2 regions of the Streptomyces sp. NPDC013317 genome follow, and region 1 is predicted to be linked to the other one. Evidence: riboswitches for the same ligand, from Rfam matches in the RefSeq annotation. Region 1 holds a riboswitch; the other holds the start of a gene.
What was found. Region 1 has a riboswitch for S-adenosylmethionine ahead of ACZ3IJ_RS15995 (aminotransferase class V-fold PLP-dependent enzyme). Riboswitches for the same ligand answer to the same signal wherever they lie in the genome.

Region 1 (4,441 bases):
TCGTCGGGCCGGTCCTCGCGTTCATCCTCACCAAGCGGATCTGTCTCGGCCTGCAGCGCCGCGACCACGACAAGGTGCTGCACGGACGCGAGTCCGGCATCATCAAGCGTCTGCCGCACGGCGAGTTCGTCGAGGTCCACCAGCCGCTCAGCCAGGGCGAGCTGTACCGCCTCACGGCGCACGAGCAGAACAAGCCGGCCGAGCTCGGCCCGCTCGTCGACGAGAACGGCGTCGAGCGCAAGATCGGCCGCATGGAGAAGCTCCGCGTCAGGCTCAACAAGAGCTACTACGGCGAGGACAGCCAGATCGCCAAGCCGACCGTCGAGGAGTACAAGGAGATCACCAGCGGCCACGGCCACCACTGATCACCTGATCCACTCGACCTGAGGTCGCCACAGCGGGAGCCCCGTCCATTCGATGGACGGGGCTCTTTGCCGTCCCCGTTGCTCGATAGGGTGGAGTCGTCACCGTCACGCACTGATCAGGAGCCGCCATGAGCGCTGCGACCCCCGCTGGAGGACCTACGTCGGCGGGCCGCTCGTGGCCCACCGTCCTGGACGGCCTGCTGACCGGCCGCGACCAGAGCGCCGAGGACACCGCCTGGGCGATGGACCGCATCCTGCGCGGCGAGGCCACCGACGCCCAGATCGCCGGTTTCGCCGTGGCCCTGCGCGCCAAGGGCGAGACCGTCGAGGAGATCACCGGCCTCGTGCGGACGATGTACGAGCACGCCAACGTGATCGAGGTGCCCGGCCCCTCCGTCGACATCGTCGGCACCGGCGGCGACGGCGCGAAGACCGTCAACATCTCCACCATGTCGGCGATCGTCGTGGCCGGCACCGGCGCGAAGGTCGTCAAGCACGGCAACCGCGCCGCCTCCAGCGCCAGCGGCGCCTCCGACGTCCTGGAGAAGCTCGGCGTCAACCTGCAGCTCACCCCGCAGCGGGTGGTCGAGGTCGCGGAGGAGGCGGGGATCACCTTCTGCTTCGCGGTGAAGTTCCACCCGGCGCTGCGCCATGTGGCCGCGGCCCGCAAGGAACTGGGCATCCGGACCACGTTCAACTTCCTCGGTCCGCTCACCAACCCCGCCCGCGTCAGAGCGCAGGCGACCGGTGTGGCCGACGCCCGGATGGCCCCGATCATGGCCGGCGTCCTCGCCGAGCGCGGCTCCTCGGCGCTGGTCTTCCGCGGCGACGACGGCCTGGACGAGCTGACGACCACGGCCACCTCCCGGGTGTGGGTCGTACGGGACGGCGTGGTGCGCGAGGAGGCCTTCGACCCGCGGGACGTCGGCATCGAACTCGTACCGGTGGAGGCGCTGCGCGGCGCCGACGCCTCGTACAACGCCGATGTCGCCCGCCGGCTGCTCGCGGGCGAGACCGGTCCCGTACGGGACGCGGTACTGCTCAACTCGGCGGCGGCGCTCACGGCCCTGGAGCCGGGCGCGGGCACCCTGGTGGAGCAGCTGCGCGAGGGTATCGCGCGGGCGGCCGAGTCGATCGACTCGGGTGCGGCCAGGCAGGCGCTGGAGCGCTGGGTCGCGGCCAGCAACAGGTAGCGGCGCCGGGCGCGCCCCGTTCCGCCATCCGGAACGGGGTTGCGCACCGGCGATCACGTGGCATACGTTCAGTGCCAGGTCATGAGTGACAGCCTCGAAGCCCCGGCTGGCTGTCCGGCAACCCTCCGTCCGTGGCGGGGTGCCCCGGGTGAAGACCAGGCCGTGGACAGCAAGGTCCGCGGCAAGCGCGGACCCCTGCACACCCTGGGGTCCTGGTCCTCAAGGGAGCAGTCTCGTGAGCAAGCGAATGCGCTAGGGCCCGTCGGCCCCGTTTCCCCACCCTCCGTACGAACACCGTGCGTCGAGGCAACACCCGTGTGAGGCACCCTTCTTCGCGCTGCCCCGCGGGCACTTCGCTGACCTTCCCGCTCAGGAGACACAGCCATGTCCGCGTACCCGAACGCCGCCACCACGCACGACGCCGCGACCGCAGCCCCCTCCGCCGCCACCGACTCCGAGGCCGGCGGCCCCTGCTGCGCCGCCCCGCTCCCGGTCCTCGGGCGGGACGTCACCGTTCCCCTCGTGACCGGGGGCGAGGTCACCTACGCCGCGCTCGACTACGCCGCCAGCGCGCCGGCCCTGCAGCGGGTCTGGGACGACGTCGCCGCCTACGCCCCGTACTACGGCAGCGTCCACCGCGGCGCCGGCTACCTCTCGCAGCTCTCCACCGACCTCTTCGAGAGCAGCCGCGTCACCGTCGCCGAGTTCCTCGACTGCCGCCCCGCCGACCAGGTCGTCTTCACCCGCTCCACCACCGACTCGCTCAACCTGCTCGCCGCCGCGCTCCCCGCCGGCTGCGAGGTCTTCGTCTTCGAGACCGAGCACCACGCCTCGCTCCTGCCGTGGAGGGACGCGCGCGTCACGTACCTCAACGCCCCGCGTACGCCCGCCCAGGCCGTCGAGACCCTGGAGCGCGCCCTCGCCGACCGTGACCCTTACGGCCCCGCGCTCGTCTGCGTCACCGGCGCCTCCAACGTCACCGGTGAGCTGTGGCCGGTCCGGGAACTGGCCGCCGCCGCCCACGCCCACGGCGCCCGGATCGTCCTCGACGCCGCCCAGCTCGCGCCCCACCACCCGGTCTCCGTACAGGAGTTGGACGTCGACTGGGTGGCCTTCTCCGGCCACAAGCTGTACGCCCCCTTCGGCTCGGGAGTCCTCGCGGGCCGCGCCGACTGGCTCCAGGCCGCCGAGCCCTACCTCGCCGGCGGGGGTGCGTCCAAGAAGGTGAGCCGACGGATCGCCGGGGAAGGCGCCGGGGGAGTGGACGTCGAGTGGCACACCACCGCCGCCCGTCACGAGGCCGGTTCGCCGAACGTCATCGGCGTCTACTCCATCGCCTCCGCCTGCAAGGCGCTCACCGAGGCCGGGTTCGACTCCCTCGTCGCCCGTGAACAGCACCTCGTCGACACCGTCCGGGAGGGCCTCGCCGAGGTCCCGGCGGTCAAGGTGCTCTCGCTCTTCGGCGACGAGGCTCCGCGCGTCGGTGTCCTGTCCTTCGTCGTCGAGGGCTGGAACAGCTCCCACTTCGCCGCCGCGCTCTCCGCCGAGTACGGCATCGGCGTCCGCGACGGCCTCTTCTGCGCCCACCCGCTCGTCCGCACCCTGCTCGGCAGCGACCCGCAGACCCAGGGCGAGTGCGGAGCCCCCGAGGCCGCGCCCGGCGAGAAGTCGCTCAACGCCATCCGCGTCAGCTTCGGCGCCGGTACGCCCGACGAGCACGTGGAGCGTTTCGTACGTGCCGTGAAGGAGCTCGTCCGGGACGGCGCGCAGTGGAAGTACCGCACCGAGGACGGCCGTTGCGTCCCGGACCGCGGCTGAACACTCACTCGTACGGGTGAAGGGGGCCGCCTGCCGCGGCCCCCCGCGTCAGGACTCCAGGCCGATCGCGAAGGCGGCTTCGAGGTCGTGCTGGGAGTACGTCCGGAAGGCCACGTGCGTGTCCGTCGCCTCGACGCCCGGGATCTTGCTGATCCGGCCGGGGATGACGTCCGCGAGGTCGTCGTGCCGCGGCACGCGGACCATGGCGATCAGGTCGTAGGTACCGGTCACCGAGAAGACCTCGCTGACGCTGTCGAGCGCGGCGATCGACTCCGCGATCTCGGGGATGCGGTCCACGCTGGTCTTGATGAGCACGATCGCGGTGATCACGGCTGGCTTTCTCCCTCGGTCGCCGCGGCTGGGGACTTCACTGTATCCCCACCTCGGTAGCGGACCCAGGCGTAGAGGAAGCCGACGGCGAAGCCCACCACATGGGCCAGATAGGCGACACCGGGGCCCGCCCCGGCCGAGCGGGCCGCGAGCCACTGGAGCGCGAACCAGAAGACCAGCACGATCCAGGCGGGGAACCGCAGCGGCAGGAAGAACAGGAAGGGGAACAGGCTCGTCACCCGGGAGCGGGGGAAGAGGTAGAGGAACGCCCCGAGCACCCCCGAGATCGCCCCCGACGCCCCGACCAGCGTCTGCTCGCTGCTCGCGTACGCCGCCGCGTAGCCGAGCAGCGCCAGATAGCCGCAGCCCGCGTAGAAGAGGGCGAAGCCGAGCGCCCCCATCCGCTCCTCGGCCATCGCGCCGAAGACGAACAGGAACAGCATGTTCCCGAGCAGGTGCAGCCAGCTGCCGTGGACGAAGAGGGCGGTCAGCGGGGTGACGAGCGTGCCGGGTTCGCCGCCCATCAGCTCGGCCGGCACGACCCCCCAGCGGTGGAAGTACGCGCTCTGCGCCGCCAGGGCCCGGTCCCCGGTCCCGTAGGAGGGGTCGAGGCCCGACACCGGGCTGATCAGGAACGTGAGGCAGCAGGCGGCGATCAGGGCATACGTCACCGTGGGTCCGCTCCAGGCCCCCCGGCACGCCCCGAGCGCCGCCTCCCGCCATGCGATGCGCCGC
Region 2 (4,441 bases), on a different contig from region 1:
TGGCCCTTGCGCGGGACCGCACTTCGCGACCCCGGGTCAGACCCTGCGCCGGAACGCGTCGACCGCGGCTGAATGTATCTGCCCAACTGCCCTCTGCAACAGGTCAATCGGGCGAGAATTCTGGGCATGGCGTAAAGGAGAATTGAGGAGAATTCACTGAATTCCGGGGCAAGTCGGGCCCGGCAAAGCGCGCAGAAAGGTACACAACGCACGTGCACTTTGGCTGCTTCTTGTCGCGTGCGGGCGCATTCTCATATGCGTCTGGCACGAGCAGCGGGGGAAAGCCGGGGGGACTTCCCCAACTCTACCGCGCTCAACCATGCAGAATTGCCCCCTCCGCTTCTCTCGCGGAAGGGGCAATTCGGTTACGCCGGGTAACGCGGGGCGCCGAGACGGCCGGGCCGCCCGCACCGCGCCGGACGGTCAGCCTCCGGCGACGGCCGGGATGATCGAGACGCCGGCGCCGTCCGGCGTCGCCGTCTCCAGGCCCTGCTCGAAGCGGACGTCGTCGTCGTTGACGTAGACGTTCACGAAGCGGCGCAGCTTGCCCTGGTCGTCCAGGACACGGGCCGCGATGCCCGCGTGGTTCTTCTCCAGGTCTGCGATGACCTCGGACAGGGTCGCGCCCTCGGCGGCGACCTCGGCCTGGCCGCCGGTGTAGGTGCGGAGGATGGTGGGGATGCGGACCTTCACGCTCATGGGGTGTTCACCTTCGGTGGCTTCGGGCGGGGCGGGGGCTGGGCGGACGAGGACGGGGTGGCGGGGTGCGGGCGCGGCCGGGTCACCGGCCGGTCCCGCACCTCGGCGGTCGCGGGCGTCAGCCCGCCAGGCCTGCCTCACGGAACGCGTCCAGGCTCGGGCGGATCGTCGCGGTCGCCTGCGAGGTATCGGCCACCGCGTCCAGCGTCTTGAGGCCGTCACCCGTGTTGAGTACGACCGTGGTGAGGGCCGGGTCGATGAGGCCGGCCTCGACCAGCTTCTTCGTCACGCCGACCGTCACACCGCCCGCCGTCTCGGCGAAGATGCCCTCCGTGCGGGCGAGGATCTTGATCGCCTCGACGACCTGCTCGTCGTCGACGTCCTCCACCGCGCCGCCCGTGCGGCGGGCGATGTCCAGGACGTACGGGCCGTCGGCCGGGTTGCCGATCGCCAGCGACTTGGCGATGGTGTTCGGCTTCTGGGGCCGTACGACGTCGTGACCGGCCTTGAAGGCGGCCGACACCGGCGAGCAGCCCTCGGCCTGCGCGCCGAAGATCTTGTACGGCTTGTCCTCGACGAGGCCCAGCTTGATGAGCTCCTGCAGACCCTTGTCGATCTTGGTGAGCTGCGAGCCGGAGGCGATCGGGATCACGAGCTGGTCCGGGATCACCCAGCCCAGCTGCTCGCAGATCTCGTACGCGAGCGTCTTGGAGCCCTCGCCGTAGTACGGACGCAGGTTGACGTTGACGAAGCCCCAGCCCTCGCCCAGCGGGTCGCCGATGAGCTCGGAGCAGAAGCGGTTGACGTCGTCGTAGTTGCCCTCGATGCCGACCAGCTCACCGCCGTAGACGGCGGCCATGACGACCTTGCCCTGCTCCAGGTCGTGCGGGATGAACACGCAGGAGCGGAAGCCGGCGCGGGCGGCGGCGGCGCCGACGGCGCCGGCCAGGTTGCCGGTGGAGGAGCAGGACAGCGTGGTGAAGCCGAAGGCGCGGGCCGCCTCAAGGGCCTGGGCGACGACGCGGTCCTTGAAGGAGTGCGTCGGGTTGCCGGAGTCGTCCTTGACGAAGAGCTTGCCGGGCTCGACACCCAGCTCACGGGCGAGGTTGTCGGCCTGGACGAGCTTGGTCCAGCCGGGGTTCAGGTTCGGCTTCTCTGCGACGTCGGCCGGGACGGGCAGCAGCGGGGCGTAGCGCCAGATGTTGGCGGGGCCCGCCTCGATCTGCTTGCGCAGCGCCTCGGGGTCACCGGTGGGAAGGTCGTAGGCGACTTCGAGCGGGCCGAAACAGAGCTCGCAGGCGAAGATCGGGCCGAGCGGGAAGACTTCACCGCATTCCCGGCAGGAAAGGCCCGAAGCGGGACCGAGATCGACGGTCCGGGAGGTTTCGGTGGAAACAGTCTGTACAGCCATGGAGGCGAGGCCCTTTCTCCTCATCTTTCCCATGACGAATGTCGTCATGAGACGGATTTGGCACCTTCCCTAGCCGGGAGCCTCGCTGGCGCGTGTGTCGCGGACGAGACCGACTGGAGGGTTGCCGGGGCTTCAACGGGCCGTTTCCCTCTGCCCCTCTGGATGAGCGGTATTCGATTGTGTGAAGCGGTTGTCAGACGCGGGTGGGACCCCGACATGCATCGGGCATCCGCGTTGTTCAAGACTGTAACCGAAGGCCCGGAGGGTTGAACCTGCCGTCCGAACCGCGAGATGGAGATCACGTGCTGGAGGAAGTGGAGCGCTGGCTGGGCCGGCGGTCCTGGTCCGTGGCGGACCGTTCGCTCGACCGCATTCTGGCGGCGAAGCACGGGACGACGGTGAGCGTCGTCCTGCCCGCACTCGACGAGGAGGCGACGGTCGGCGACATCGTCTCCGTGATCCGCCGGGAGCTGATGACCGAGGCGGTGCCGCTCGTGGACGAGCTGGTGGTGATCGACTCCGGTTCCACCGACCGTACGGCGGAGTTCGCGGCGGCGGCCGGGGCGCGCGTCGTGGCGCGCGACGCGATCCTGCCCCGGATTCCGGCCGTGCCCGGCAAGGGCGAGGTGCTGTGGCGGTCACTGATGGTGACGCGCGGGGACATCGTCTGCTTCGTCGACGCGGATCTGCGGGACTTCTCCGCGGACTTCGTCACCGGGATCGTCGGCCCGCTGCTCACCGAACCGGACGTCGACTTCGTGAAGGCCATGTACGACCGTCCGCTGGGCGACTCCCCAGGTCAGGGCGGGCGGGTGACCGAGCTGGTGGCACGGCCGCTGCTCAATCTGCACTGGCCGCAGCTGGCCGGCTTCGTCCAGCCGCTCGGCGGCGAGTACGCGGCGCGGCGCTCGCTGCTCGAACGGCTGCCGTTCCCGGTCGGTTACGGAGTGGAGCTGGGCCTGCTCGTGGACGCGCTCCACACGGTCGGCCTGGACGCGCTCGCCCAGGTCGACGTCGGCGTCCGCAAGCACCGGCACCAGGACGGCCGCGCGCTGGGCAGGATGGCGGCGGCGATCTACCGGACGGCGCAGCTGCGGCTCTCCCGCGGGCATCTCGTGCGGCCCCGGCTGACACAGTTCGAGCGGGGCGACGACGGCTTCACCCCGCGGACGTACGCGGTGGACACCGAGGAGCGGCCGCCGATGATCGACATCGCGGAGTACACGCACCGCCGCGTGGCGTAGCGCCGGATGATGATGCTTTTTGCATACATTTCCGTTCCATGCCGTTCACCCCACGAATGACCACGTTTCCGGCGGCGCTCGGCCTCGCCGTCGGCTCCCTCGGCTCGCTCACCCTCGCCGCGGCCGGTCCGGCGGCGGCGGACGTGGTGGAGCCCTTCGGCAAACGCTACGAAGCCTCGCTGTACGGCGACTTCACGACCATCGGCGCCACCGCGGCCGTGACCGCCGGCACCGGGACGGGCTCGGGGGCCGAGTCCGGCTCCGGGGCCGAGTCCGGGTCCGGGTCCGGCGACGAGCCCGGCTCCGGGACCGGCTCCGGGACCGCCCGCGTCATGATCCCGGCCGGCGCCAAGGTCGCGTACGCCCGGCTCTTCTGGGGCGGGCACGACGGCACGTACAGAACGGCCAGTGGGGCCCTGGCGAAGCGGTGCGCCGGCTCCGGCCGCGAGGCCGCGACCACGTCGGGCGACCACGCCACCACCGAACCGCGCATCAAGGTCGGGGCGGGCCGGGAGACGACGGTCTCGATCGACAGCATGGTGACCGACCCGGCCGACATCGGCGGCGCGCATCACTACACGGGCGAGTCGGACGTCACGGCCGCGTTCGCGGGCGTGAGCGGTACCGACGCGACGGTCGCGGTCGGCGGCATCTGGACGGCGCGGGGCACGGGCTGTGTGGCGGGCTGGTCCCTGACGGTGGTCCACGAGTTCCCCGGCCCCGAGCCGGCCTTCGCCCCGGAACGGCGGGCCGTCCGCGTCTACGGCGGGCACGTCCTCCAGCGGCCCACCTCCCCCGCGACCACGGTCGCCGTCGACGGCTTCCACCGGACGGCGGGCCGGGCGCGGGCGAGCGTGACGGCCTACGGCGGCGGGAACGCACCGGGCGCCACCTTCCTCGTGGACGGCAGGAGCGTCACCGCGGCCCACCCCTCCGGTGGCACGGGCGCCTCCCTCGTCACAGCGTTCGACATCCCGGAGGGCACCCTTCCGGAGGGCGCCCGTTCGACGGAGCTGACGTTCACCCCGACGGGCGACACGTACGTGCCCTCCGCGCTCGCCTTCTCCGTACCGGTGCCTGACCTGGA

Region 2: another riboswitch for S-adenosylmethionine. It lies ahead of thrC (threonine synthase); the one in region 1 lies ahead of ACZ3IJ_RS15995 (aminotransferase class V-fold PLP-dependent enzyme).

The regions. Positions count from the first base shown of each region.
Region 1 is NZ_JBVHDX010000005.1:88,850-93,290, forward strand. It holds gene qcrB (cytochrome bc1 complex cytochrome b subunit) at 1-365, shown strand, start outside; gene trpD (anthranilate phosphoribosyltransferase) at 494-1,558, shown strand; SAM riboswitch class IV at 1,636-1,752, shown strand; gene ACZ3IJ_RS15995 (aminotransferase class V-fold PLP-dependent enzyme) at 1,943-3,376, shown strand; gene ACZ3IJ_RS16000 (Lrp/AsnC family transcriptional regulator) at 3,425-3,706, opposite strand; gene ACZ3IJ_RS16005 (rhomboid family intramembrane serine protease) at 3,703-4,441, opposite strand, start outside.
Region 2 is NZ_JBVHDX010000007.1:213,489-217,929, forward strand. It holds gene ACZ3IJ_RS20305 (MoaD/ThiS family protein) at 424-699, opposite strand; gene thrC (threonine synthase) at 818-2,110, opposite strand; SAM riboswitch class I at 2,128-2,279, opposite strand; gene ACZ3IJ_RS20315 (glucosyl-3-phosphoglycerate synthase) at 2,413-3,354, shown strand; gene ACZ3IJ_RS20320 (DUF7927 domain-containing protein) at 3,411-4,441, shown strand, end outside.